3 regions of the Rhizobium sp. Root1204 genome follow, and region 1 is predicted to be linked to each of the others. Evidence: predicted binding sites of a transcription regulator. Region 1 holds the regulator's gene; each other region holds the start of a gene.

What was found. Region 1 encodes LexA, which represses DNA repair genes until DNA is damaged. Its sites were predicted from a motif close to TGTTCNNNNTGTGTTCNG; they were not measured.
Region 2: ASC96_RS30020 (ribonuclease) is a predicted target of LexA. The motif match lies at 1,026-1,043, and genes of this name have one in related genera.
Region 3: ASC96_RS08440 (putative DNA modification/repair radical SAM protein) is a predicted target of LexA. The motif match lies at 1,463-1,480, and genes of this name have one in related genera.

What each region holds. Positions count from the first base shown of each region.
Region 1 is NZ_LMCZ01000034.1:394,774-398,833, reverse strand. Features, by position in the region: gene ASC96_RS34095 (hypothetical protein) at 1-259, shown strand, start outside; gene ASC96_RS23205 (hypothetical protein) at 319-639, opposite strand; gene lexA (transcriptional repressor LexA) at 903-1,613, shown strand; tRNA gene ASC96_RS23195 (tRNA-Cys) at 2,741-2,814, shown strand; gene ASC96_RS23190 (hypothetical protein) at 2,888-3,106, opposite strand; gene ASC96_RS23185 (hypothetical protein) at 3,458-3,940, opposite strand.
Region 2 is NZ_LMCZ01000043.1:136,919-140,978, forward strand. Features, by position in the region: gene ASC96_RS30015 (alpha/beta hydrolase) at 1-868, opposite strand, end outside; gene ASC96_RS30020 (ribonuclease) at 1,060-1,827, shown strand; gene ettA (energy-dependent translational throttle protein EttA) at 1,920-3,569, shown strand; gene ASC96_RS30030 (metalloregulator ArsR/SmtB family transcription factor) at 3,759-4,060, shown strand, end outside.
Region 3 is NZ_LMCZ01000006.1:181,634-185,693, forward strand. Features, by position in the region: gene ASC96_RS08425 (flavin reductase family protein) at 1-210, shown strand, start outside; gene ASC96_RS08430 (pyridoxamine 5'-phosphate oxidase family protein) at 270-773, opposite strand; gene ASC96_RS08435 (type 1 glutamine amidotransferase domain-containing protein) at 798-1,358, opposite strand; gene ASC96_RS08440 (putative DNA modification/repair radical SAM protein) at 1,483-2,715, shown strand; gene ASC96_RS08445 (UdgX family uracil-DNA binding protein) at 2,715-4,060, shown strand, end outside.

The DNA.
Region 1 (4,060 bases):
AAAAAAATTCGGCATCGATGCCCGCGCCCACGAACTCATCATCGGCACGTGGCGTATGCGGCTGCCGCAATCGCGCCTTTTGCGCATTTCCATCGGTGCCGCGCTGATCTTTGGCGGTATTTTGGGTTTTCTCCCGGTTCTCGGTTTCTGGATGATTCCCCTTGGTCTTCTCGTCCTGTCGCACGACCTTGCCTTCGTCCGGCGAAAGAGGCGGCGGCTTTCGGTCTGGTGGGCGCGCAAATGGCCTGCTTCCAGCTAGGAAGCTGGACGTAAGCCCTTCTCCCGATTCGGCAGAGGCTTGCGCCGGATCCGATCCGCTTATCCGCCTGAGCCTGTCTGTGGCGTCGGGTCCTTGTCCGCAGGTGCCATTTGCGCCGGATCGACCGGAGTTTCCTGCGTGGCCGGAGCGCCATTGTTCGGGGCAGGCAGCTTTTCCTCAACCTTGGTCGCAGCGTCGTTGTCTGTGCTTTCGCCAAACACTTCCGCACCGGCCCAGGCGAGCATTGCAAGGACCACGCCGCAGATGAGTACCATCAGCACCGGCCGGCCCAAAAAGCCTTGACGGGCCTGCACGCCGCTCAATTCCACGGTTTTCTGCATATCGGCATCGGAAGCGCGCTCATCGGTGTATTTCGCCATCAAAGCCTCCTCGGACGGCATCCGGAGCAGGCCGTCCATCGCATTGTTTCGAGATAAACCGAAACGGTACCGGCGGCGCAAAGGTTCCAACAGATAGCTTCCCGCGATGAATGGCAGGCGGAATGCTGAGTGGAAAGGAGCCGCTATGCAGCACGATTTTCTGTTGCGTTGAAAACACTCACGAATTTTAGGGACTTGCGGAACACATATGGAACAGATAGTGTTCGTTCTTGATTTGTTTCTAGATTCTGGAGTGATCGTTCATGCTGACCCGCAAGCAACAGGAACTGCTTCTGTTCATTCACGAAAGAATGAAGGAATCGGGCGTACCGCCATCGTTCGACGAGATGAAGGATGCACTGGATCTTGCGTCGAAATCCGGCATTCATCGGCTGATTACAGCGCTTGAGGAGCGAGGCTTCATCCGGCGTCTGCCCAACCGGGCGAGGGCGCTGGAAGTGATCAAGTTACCAGAAGCCTATACCACGAGCCTTCAGCCAAAGCGCGGCTTTTCACCGAGCGTCATCCAGGGCAGTCTTGGTACACAACCGGCACCTGCCGCACCCGTCAAGGCCGCCGCAAACAACGATACCGTCTCCATACCTGTCATGGGCAGGATCGCCGCCGGCGTACCGATCTCCGCGATTCAGAACAATACGCATGATATTTCCGTGCCGCTCGAGATGGTTGGGACCGGTGAGCACTACGCACTTGAAGTGCGCGGTGATTCGATGATCGAGGCGGGCATTCTCGACGGCGACACGGTCATCATCCGCAATACGAACAGTGCCAGCCCCGGTGAAATCATCGTCGCCCTGGTTGATGACGAGGAAGCGACATTGAAGCGGTTTCGCCGCAAAGGCGCCTCGATCGCGCTGGAAGCCGCCAACCCTGCATATGAGACGCGGATTTTTGGACCGGACCGGGTCAAGATACAGGGAAAACTCGTCGGGCTGATCCGCCGTTATCATTGATCTGATATCACTTCAGCTATGGCAGCTTAAAGGAGTGGGGAAGATTGCGTGATTTGTAGACATGGCTGCAAACCTGTCACCGTCCGGCGCGACGATAGTTTTGCCCCCTGAAAGATAATGCCTTAGCGACCTCATGAACCGACCGGAGCACTCTAAATCATGAGTAGCGGCGGAAATAAGGGACATGATTTTTCCTTCAATACGCCCGATTAACGGGCTGTAAGCCTATGAATTTTCAATGCGGCTTGCGCATCGGCAAATGTTGCCGTTCCCCTATCGCACCCTATTTTTGGAACCTATTTAGTAGGATTTCGTTGACCTATCGGCTCTATTCGTGGACGGAACCCAGGAGGCCAATGTGAGAACCGTTTTTACAAAAGTTTTGGTCGTGGCATTGATGGCCACAGTCATTTCGACTGTTCAGGCACCAGCATCGTTGGCCCAATCCTTGGACATATACATCGGACGCGACAGTCCCGCAGTTGAATACAGAGACCGGCGATACAATAATGAGTATCGTCCGCGCAGCAATTGCAGTGAACGGCAGGCAATCCGCCGTGCCTATCAGTACGGAATGCGTGATCCCGGCATCCGCTCGATAAACCGGCGCCTTGTTGTCGTTGACGGCATTGGACGCCGTGGCGAATACACTGTCTTGAAACTTGCAAACCGCCAGGGTTGCCCGCGCGTCAATTGAGACGTGGACAGATAATGCGGATCGCTCCAGCCAAGAGCTGAACGATTGGCATCGTTAGGGAAAAGGGCCGGCTGCTGCAACGGCCCGCGTTGGCAAGGCGTTAGAAACAGTGCCGTTTCGCTAAGGGCTTTGGCGCTTCATCAATCGAACAGCCGACGGCAGCACTTGCGCACCAATTCACGAATCCGTCGCCCGTCACCTTCGTGAGAATGCGCCCGGCAACAGGGCAGGGACGTGGCGCTTTGACCGGGACGCCGCAATCTCGTTTTCGGCTCCTCGCACACCGGCTTGTTCATCCCCAAAGCTGTGGAAGAAGGGTTCGGAAACGGCATCTCAGAAATGACCAAGAACGTTTTTCAGAAATACCCTCTTGCGATTTGTCTAGGATCATTCTAAACCGCCGCCACAGTTCGACTATTTGAACTGGTGAGGCCTCGTGGCGGAGTGGTGACGCAGAGGACTGCAAATCCTTGCACCCCGGTTCAATTCCGGGCGAGGCCTCCAAACCTTTCTTGCTCCACCAGTAAGACCTTGAAATCAATCGAAAATATAGCGGGTGTGGCAGTCGGTTCCTATTTCACCCCTCCGTCCCGTCCTTGCTTTCGAGCAATTTCGTGCCCATCCCATCACAGTTGATCTTCGATACGGCCTGTCTGGCCAGCCGCGCATGGTCTGCGTTGCGCGTGTAGATCTTGGATGTCTTCCCGTCCTTCCAGCCGAACATCGCTTCCAGCATATAGTCGGTGGCTTCGTTGTGCGCCTGATCAGTTGCCAGCCCCTTGCCTGGCTGAACCATGCGGACACTCTGTTTCCAAGTCCCTTCACTGTGAAAGCTTTGTCGAACTCAGTCCGCACATTGGTGAGCCCGGTGACAGGGTGCAACTCCATCACGGCTTCAAGGATCGGGTGAATGGCAATCTCGATATCCACCGGCGTCCGGTTGCGGTTCTTGAATAGCCGCAGCTTGAGAATATCGCCACACCGATGCTGCGGGCCGATAACAGCCAAGTCCGATACGCGAAAGCCGGTCTGCATTAACAGCGACAGCGCCAGTACGGCTTTCGACTTCTGGCCGTGGTGATCGATGAACTTGCCGATCTCGTCGGGCGCGATGGTGTGGTGCCCGTCGCTATAGGCGCGGAATGGTTCAACGAGCCGAGCGATGTTCGGCACCACGGGCTTGCCATCCTTCTTCGTGTCGAAGACACGGCGCATCGTCAGCCACAAAGGGCACCTCTTTCTTGCGATCCCGCAGGACCTCTAAATTTTCCACATCCATTTTTGACACCGGCATGTCGGCAAATAGCCTGCCGTCTTTTTCGCTCAACGGTTCCAGCCACATCGCCTCCATGATATTCCGCCGGCGATCCTGCGTGGACTTGTCGAGCGTGGTGAAAGCGTTGCTGCACATGTATTCCACGCAGAGCCGGAAGCTGTTTGGCTTCACGATGAAGGACAGAGCTTTCGGAATATCGACACGCGCCATCACGGGCTGGGCGGTCTTGCAGGCCTTCCAGTATTCAATGGAAAATTGCTCGCTCTGAATATCATCCGGAAGTCGGCATATCCGCTTTCCATCGATGCGCAGGTAATAGCGCATCGTGCCGTGACGGCTCTTGTTCTTCTCCACATAGCAGATCGATATTGGCCACGTCCGTCATGCAGACGCCCGCCAGTCTTCACCGTCGTCAGCGTCTTCCCCTCGCTTCGCTTCACCGGACGGACGCGTGCATCGTGAAACGGTTCCCAC
Region 2 (4,060 bases), on a different contig from region 1:
TTTCGTTCAAGGTTTCATGGCGCATGGTGGGGTAGACCACTGTCGTCACGTGCTTCAACGCTACCTTTTTCATGCGCTCAGCCAGCCACGAGATTTCCCGGCCGCCATTGGTGGCCGGATCCTGGCCGCCACCGACAAGATGGATCGGCAGGTCCTGCGGCAACCGCTGCAGCCGGTCCGGCTCTGCCCCGGCGAAAGTCAGCTTGAATAGATCGATCCACATCGAAACGCTGGCATCGAAACCACAGAGCGGATCAGCGATGTATTTTGCCACTTCTACCGGGTCATGCGACAGCCAGTCATAATCGGTTTTGCGATTGGGGATGGATTTGGCCCAGGTGCCAAATGTCAGCTTCGACAACAGCGTGCTCGGCACATCGGAGCCTTTCAGCATCTTTTCGATGGCAAGCAGGGCCTGCGCTGCGCGGCCGGCAAGGCCTGGATTGAAATTGGAATTCCAGACAGCCAGCCCATCATAAAGAGCAGGGTCTTCCTCTGCGGCATTCAGCGCGATCAGGCCACCCATGGAATGGCCAAATAGGATGACGGGAAGGCCAGGGTGACGGATTGCGGCCATCGCGCGCATTGCCCGGACGTCCTCGACAACCTTGGTTGTTCCTTGCGACTGGGCATAGCGGCCAAGCGGTGCATCGGCGGCTTTGGTTGCGCCGTGACCGCGATGATCGTGCGCATAGACGTTAAAACCGTGGGTGGCCATGGCTTCGGCCAAACGGGCATAGCGGGCGGAATGTTCGGCCAGTCCGTGGCTGATAAGCAGTACGCCTTTATGCGGGCCGCTGGCAGGCCAATGGCGCCAGGCGAGGGCGGCTCCACTTGGGCTTTGCAACGTTTCGACCGTGGCGAACACCCGTTAGATCCTCCCAGGCGAAATTCTGCGCTTGATCTTTATCAACTTGATTTAACAGCCAAAGGCAACCGGCGCTTGGTGCTTGTTTGACATCAGGTCAGGAAAAATCGGCCACACATGGATTTCTGGTTGCAATTTTCCCGTTTTAATCGCTAAATGATCTTGTTTTGTTCTTGTTGGCGGAGGCCCATATGCCGGGAAATGTGAGGACTGTCTTCGTGCCGTTTCTGCATCGTCTGGGGATGATCCTGGTCGCTGTGCTGTTTGTGCCGCCGGTCTTTGCGGCGGAGGAGGCCGCGTCCGTGAAAGGTAAGACCGAGTACATTTTCGCCATCAGCTGGCAGCCGGGATTTTGCGAAACCCGGCCAAACCGCAAGGAATGCGCCGGCCAGACCTCGGAGCGTTATGACGCAACCCATTTCTCCCTGCACGGCCTTTGGCCGGTGAAGAAGAGCTATTGCGGCGTTTCTGCGGATATCAAAGCGCGCGACCGCAAGGGCGACTGGCTGGACCTGCCGCAACTGGCGATGGCGGAGGAGACGGCCGCGAAGCTGATGGTGGCCATGCCGGGAACGCAATCAGGCCTCGACCGGCATCAGTGGCTGCGCAGTGGCACGTGCCATGGTAGCACCGCGCAGGACTATTTTTCGGTGCAGCTTCGTCTTCTCGAGGAAATCAACGGCTCGGCGGTGCGCGCCCTGTTTGCGGCCCGGCTTGGTCAGGACGTCACGGAACGCGAGGTCAAACAGGCCTTTGACGAGAGCTTTGGCAAGGGATCGGGTGATCGTGTCCGGATGCGGTGTGAGAAGGCCGGTGCGCGCAGCGTTGTCACCGGGCTGACGATCGGCTTGGCGGGCGATGTTTCAGCCATGTCCGGCCTTTCAACTCTGATCCTTGCGGCCGCCGATACCGATTTCAAATGTGCAAAAGGCGCCGTCGATACGGCCGGCATTGAGTGAATGGCGTGGCTAAAGCCGGTTTCTTCATTGCTCCGCCGGGATAATTCGCCTACATAGCGGGCAAAATCCCATTCCGTCGGAGCAGTCTCTCTATGGCACGTCAATTCATTTATCATATGTCCGGGCTGAACAAGTCCTACGGCACCAAGAAGGTGCTGGAGAATGTTAATCTGTCGTTCTATCCGGACGCCAAGATCGGTATTCTCGGCCCGAACGGTGCCGGTAAGTCGACCGTACTGCGCATCATGGCCGGTCTCGACAAGGAATATACCGGCGAAGCCTGGGTCGCCCAGGGCGCGACGGTGGGTTACCTGGCGCAGGAGCCGCAGCTCGACCCGAACAAGACGGCGATGGAAAACGTCATGGAAGGGGTGGCCGACAAGACCGCCATCCTCGAGCGTTACAACGAACTGATGATGAACTATTCCGACGAGACGGCGGAAGAGGGGGCAAAGCTCCAGGATATCATCGACGGCCAGAATCTGTGGGACCTCGAAAGTCAGGTCGAGATGGCGATGGAAGCCTTGCGTTGCCCGCCCGGCGATGCCGACGTGACCAACCTTTCGGGTGGTGAGCGCCGCCGCCTCGCCTTGTGCAAGCTGCTGCTCTCCAAGCCGGACCTGCTGCTTCTCGACGAACCAACCAACCATCTCGACGCAGAAACCATCGGCTGGCTGGAAAACCATCTGCGCCAGTATCCCGGCGCCGTGATGATGATCACCCACGACCGTTACTTCCTTGACAACGTCACGGGCTGGATCCTCGAGCTCGACCGTGGCCGCAGCATTCCCTACGAAGGCAACTACTCGGCCTACCTGCTGGCCAAGGCCAAGCGCATGGCGCAGGAGAACCGCGAAGACGCCTCCCGCCAGAAGGCGATCAGCCGCGAGCAGGAATGGATTGCGTCCAGCCCGAAGGCCCGCCAGTCGAAGTCGAAGGCCCGCATCAAGGCCTATGACGAGTTGGTCGAAGCAGCTGACAAGATGCGTCTTGGCGATGCGCAGATCATCATTCCGATCGGCGAACGCCTCGGCCAGGTGGTTATCGAAGCCGAAAACATCACCAAGGGTTATGGCGATCGCGTCTTGATCGACGACCTGTCGATCAAGCTGCCGCCAGGTGGCATCGTTGGTGTCATCGGCCCGAACGGTGCTGGTAAGACGACGCTGTTCCGGATGATCACTGGCCAGGAAAAGCCGGATAGCGGTACGTTCCGCGTCGGTGATTCCGTCAAGCTCGGTTATGTCGATCAGAGCCGCGATGCACTTGATGGCAACAAGACCGTCTGGGAAGAAATTTCCGGCGGTGCCGAAGTCATCAAGCTCGGCAAGCTGGAAATGAACTCGCGCGCCTATTGCGGCGCCTTCAACTTCAAGGGCACCGACCAGCAGCAGAAGGTCGGCAATCTCTCCGGCGGTCAGCGCAACCGCGTTCACCTTGCCAAGATGCTGAAGGCCGGCGGCAACGTGCTGCTTCTCGACGAACCGACCAACGACCTGGATACGGAAACGCTGGCAGCGCTTGAAATCGCTCTGGAAAACTTTGCGGGCTGCGCTGTGATCATCAGCCACGACCGCATGTTCCTCGACCGGTTGGCGACGCACATTCTCGCCTTCGAAGGCGACAGCCATGTAGAATGGTTCGAAGGCAACTTCGAAGACTACGAAAAGGACAAGATCCGCCGCCTTGGCCCGGAATCGGTCAATCCGAGCCGCGTCAGCTACAAGCGCCTGACGCGATAAAGGGGCGGGCCTCGTTGGTCGCACCAGGGTTGCGAAACCGATACTTGTTTCGCCTGATGAATTGAGACGAAGGCGGTCCGCTTGGGCCGCCTTTTTCATGTTCCGAAGCCTGTGGCCAATGCCACATTTCAACTTGCGGAAAATCCGAAAATCACATAAACATATCTTTATGTGTTGATGAGGTTGGTGATGGCGCGAGAGCACGGGCTGGGGCTGGACGAGTTGGTGGATGTGCTGAAAGCGGCTGGCGAGCCGACGCGCATGCGTCTTTTGGCGCTCCTGGCTGCCGGCGACCTGACCGTTACCGATCTTACCGAAATTCTCGGTCAATCGCAGCCCCGAATTTCTCGTCACTTGAAGCTGCTTGCGGAAGTCGCGTTGATTGATCGCTATCAGGAAGGTGCCTGGGCCTATTTTCGCCTGCGAGGCGAGGGGGCTGGCGTGGCGCTGGTGCGAGACCTGCTGTCGGCTTCCGATGTTGCCGACGCGGT
Region 3 (4,060 bases), on a different contig from region 1:
AGCGAGCGCTATGACGGAGCAGAGTGGTTTACGCTGGCAAGCGGGGCTTCTGTCCTGCGCGGTGCGTTGGCTGGTATTGATTGTGAAGTGGACGAGGTGATCGAACGCCACAGCCACGCGATCATTCTCGGCCGCGTCGTCTCCATCGTTGCTGGCGACGGACATTCTTTGGTCTATAGCAATGGCCGATACGGCCGCTTTTCGCTCTGATGAAAACGCCCCGCCCCCGAGGAACGGGGACGGGACGCCAGATCCACACCGATGAGGGGTCAGTGTGGCAGTGATATCTGGGTATGGACGCCGAGATCCGGCTCCTTGCCTGTCAGATTGGCCTTGGCCATTTCCCATCCGAAGCGCAGCGTGCTGTTCGAAGAGGCCCAGATTGCCACGTCATCGAGCTTCAACTGAAGCATCGTCAGGGATGGATCGTCTTTACCGTTCTCGAACCAGGCGCCCACCATCGGCGACCAGAATTTTTCGATATGCGTCCGGGATTCCACCTCGTCGATCATGCCGGCGAGGCAGGCGTGATAGTCATGGTCCTTGCTGATGATGCAGAAATGCGCCCGGTCGCCGGTACGCACTGCCTTGACGAGATCGCTATCGGCCCTGGAATAGAACCAGATTGAATTGGTTTCCTTTTCGATGAAAGGTGCCATCGGCTGCATATGCTGCTTGGAGCCCTCGACGCCCAGCATCCCGGCATGGATATCGCCAGCCACGTCCCACAGCTGTTGTAACGGATCATTTTTGGTCTTTGAAAGATCGGCCATTGTTTTTCCTTTCCTGCGGCGGGATCAGGCGGCACGGCGCTCATGGCGGCCCTCTTCGACCTCCTCAACGATCTTGGCGATGAATGGTTGCAGATCGCCTGGATTGCGCGAAGTGATGATGCCCTTATCGGTCACGACAGCCTCATCCGACCAGATCGCCCCGGCATTCTTCATGTCGGTCTTGATCGAGATATAGGACGTCATCTTGCGACCACGCACCGCATCGGCCTCGATGAGCAGCCAAGGCGCATGGCAGATGGCTGCGACAGCCTTGCCGGACGCGACGAATTCCCTGACAACGCGCATCGCATCCGTATCGTGACGCAGAATGTCAGGGTTCATCTGGCCGCCGGGCAGAACAAGTGCATCGAAATCGTCGATATTCACATCCCTGGCAAGGAGGTCGACATTCACCGTGTCGCCCCAGTCTTTCTTGTCCCAGCTCTTAATAGGATCGTTGTCGAGAGAAGCGATCTTGACGCTCGCGCCACGGTTTTTCAGCTCGTCCAGCGGCACGCGCAGTTCGGAGCGTTCATAGCCATGGGTGGCAAGAATGAGGATTTTGGATTTGTCGATGAACGGCATGAGGCCATCTCCTTCTTCAAGATTTGAGAGGGTTCGTGCCTACAACGGCCGCCTCCGCCAATCGTTCCGATCTTTCGGGTTCCTCACGTTGACGAAGATCGGAAAAGAACATATCATGAACAATATGAAGAAATCGCTGAATGAACGCTTGGCCATCCTTTCCGATGCCGCCAAATACGATGCGTCTTGCGCCTCAAGCGGGACGGTGAAGCGGGATTCGTCCAAGTCCGGCGGCTTGGGATCGACCGAAGGGTCAGGCATTTGCCACGCTTATGCGCCGGATGGACGTTGCATTTCGCTGCTCAAGATCCTGATGACGAATTTCTGCATCTACGATTGTGCCTATTGCATCAACCGGTCGTCCAGCAATGTCGAGCGGGCACGCTTCAGCGTCGAGGAGGTCATCTGGCTGACACTGGAATTCTACCGGCGCAATTATATCGAAGGCCTTTTTCTTTCGTCGGGGATCATCCGCTCGTCGGATTACACGATGGAGGAAATGGTCCGCATCGCACGGGAATTGCGTGTCACCCACAAATTCGGTGGCTATATTCATCTGAAGTCGATCCCGGAGGCCTCGCCACTGTTGATCGAGCAGGCCGGACTTTATGCCGATCGTCTCTCTATCAACATCGAGTTGCCGACTGATTCTGCGCTGACCCGGCTGGCGCCGGAAAAGCGGCCGGCCAACATCCGTAAATCGATGGGTGAACTCAGGCTGAAGATCGAGGCTGCCGGCGAGCCGACACTGCAGACGAAGCGGCGTAAGCGTTTCGTACCGGCGGGCCAGAGCACGCAGATGATTGTCGGGGCTGATCAAACCAATGACAAGGGCATACTTGGCACCAGCGCACGGCTCTATGGCAGCTACGGACTGCGCCGGGTGTATTATTCTGCCTTTAGCCCCATCCCCGACGCCTCGAAAAATCTGCCTTTGATCAAACCGCCCTTGATGCGCGAACACCGGCTCTACCAAGCCGATTGGCTCTATCGCTTCTACGGTTTCGGCATCGAGGAAATTACCGAGAACCAGCCGGATGGTATGCTGGACCTTAAACTGGACCCGAAGCTCGCCTGGGCCCTGGCCAATCGCCATCGTTTTCCGGTGAATATCAACACGGCGGAACGCGAGATGCTGCTGCGGGTGCCGGGGTTGGGAACAAAGGCCGTCAGCGGCATTCTGTCTGCCCGGCGACACCGCCGTTTGCGGTTGGAGGATCTGGCGCGCCTGCACGTCTCGATCAAGAAAGTGCAGTCCTTCGTCGTCACCGAGGGCTGGACACCGCATCGGCTGATCGATCGCTCTGATCTGCGGGCCATGTTCGAGCCCAAACCCGAACAGCTGGCGCTTTTGTGATGGTAACGGTTACGTTGGAGGGCCGGGGAGATTTGACGGAGTGGCGGGAGGCTGCCCGAACTCTGCTGCTTGCCCGCACAGAGCCGCGAATGATTGACTGGCGTTGCAGGAACGGTGCGGTGGACGATCTGTTCGGACCTGCTGCCGAAGCACCGCAGGCGCCTAATACCGCTGCAGCGTCCGTGCCGGCCGTGACTGTCCCAAAGGCGTTTTTGTCATTGGCACAAGCTGTGATCTGCCACAGCGATCCCCTGCGTTTCCAGCTTCTCTACCGGATTCTTTTTCGGCTGCAGCGTGAGCGCACGCTTCTGCAGGTGCTCTCCGATGCCGACGTGGCCCAGCTGCATGCGATGGAAAAATCCGTGCGGCGCGATTGCCACAAGATGACGGCCTTCGTCCGCTTCAAGGAGATCGATGCCGAGCAGGGATATGCGCGCCGGCGTTTTCTGGCCTGGTTCGAGCCCGATCATCATATCGTTGCGCGCGCCGCGCCGTTCTTCCAGCGCCGTTTTACCGACATGGACTGGATCATCGCCACGCCGAAAGGGACGGCGGCCTGGGATGGCGACGCCTTGACGATTTCAACGGAACCCGCGGCAAATCCGATGCTGGTGGATAGCACCGATAGGCTATGGCAAACCTATTTTTCCAACATCTTCAACCCGGCCCGTCTGAAGGTGAAGATGATGATGACGGAGATGCCGAAGAAATACTGGAAGAACCTGCCGGAGGCGGAACTCATCCCGGGCTTGATTGCCGGAGCCGAGGCGAGCGTCGTTGCCATGGCCGAACGGGCAGCGAGCGAAGCCCCGCTGTTTCACCAACGGCTGCAGGCCCTCGCCCGAGCCGAGCCGGACATCGTGCAGGCGTCGGCAGGGACGCTTGAGGAGCTTCGCGAGGAGGCACGCCATTGCACGCGCTGTCCCCTGCATTGCAGTGCGACGCAGACGGTTTTTGGCGAAGGACCGCAGGATGCCAGGATCATGATCGTTGGCGAACAGCCGGGCGATCAGGAGGATCTGGCCGGGCGGCCCTTCGTCGGCCCAGCGGGCGCGGTGTTCAATACAGCTGCTCAGGAAGCAGGGTTGGATCGCAAGGAGACCTATGTCACCAATGCCGTCAAGCATTTCAAATATGAGCCGCGCGGCAAGCGCCGCATCCATCAGAAGCCGAATGTCGGGGAAGTGCAGCACTGCAAATGGTGGCTGACGCGGGAACTGGCACTGATCAAGCCGAAGCTGGTGGTGGCAATGGGGTCAACGGCACTGATGGCGCTGACCGATAGCCGGCAGCGTCTGGCCGATTTGCGCGGCGAGATGCTGCAGCTTAGCCACGGGCAGTTGCT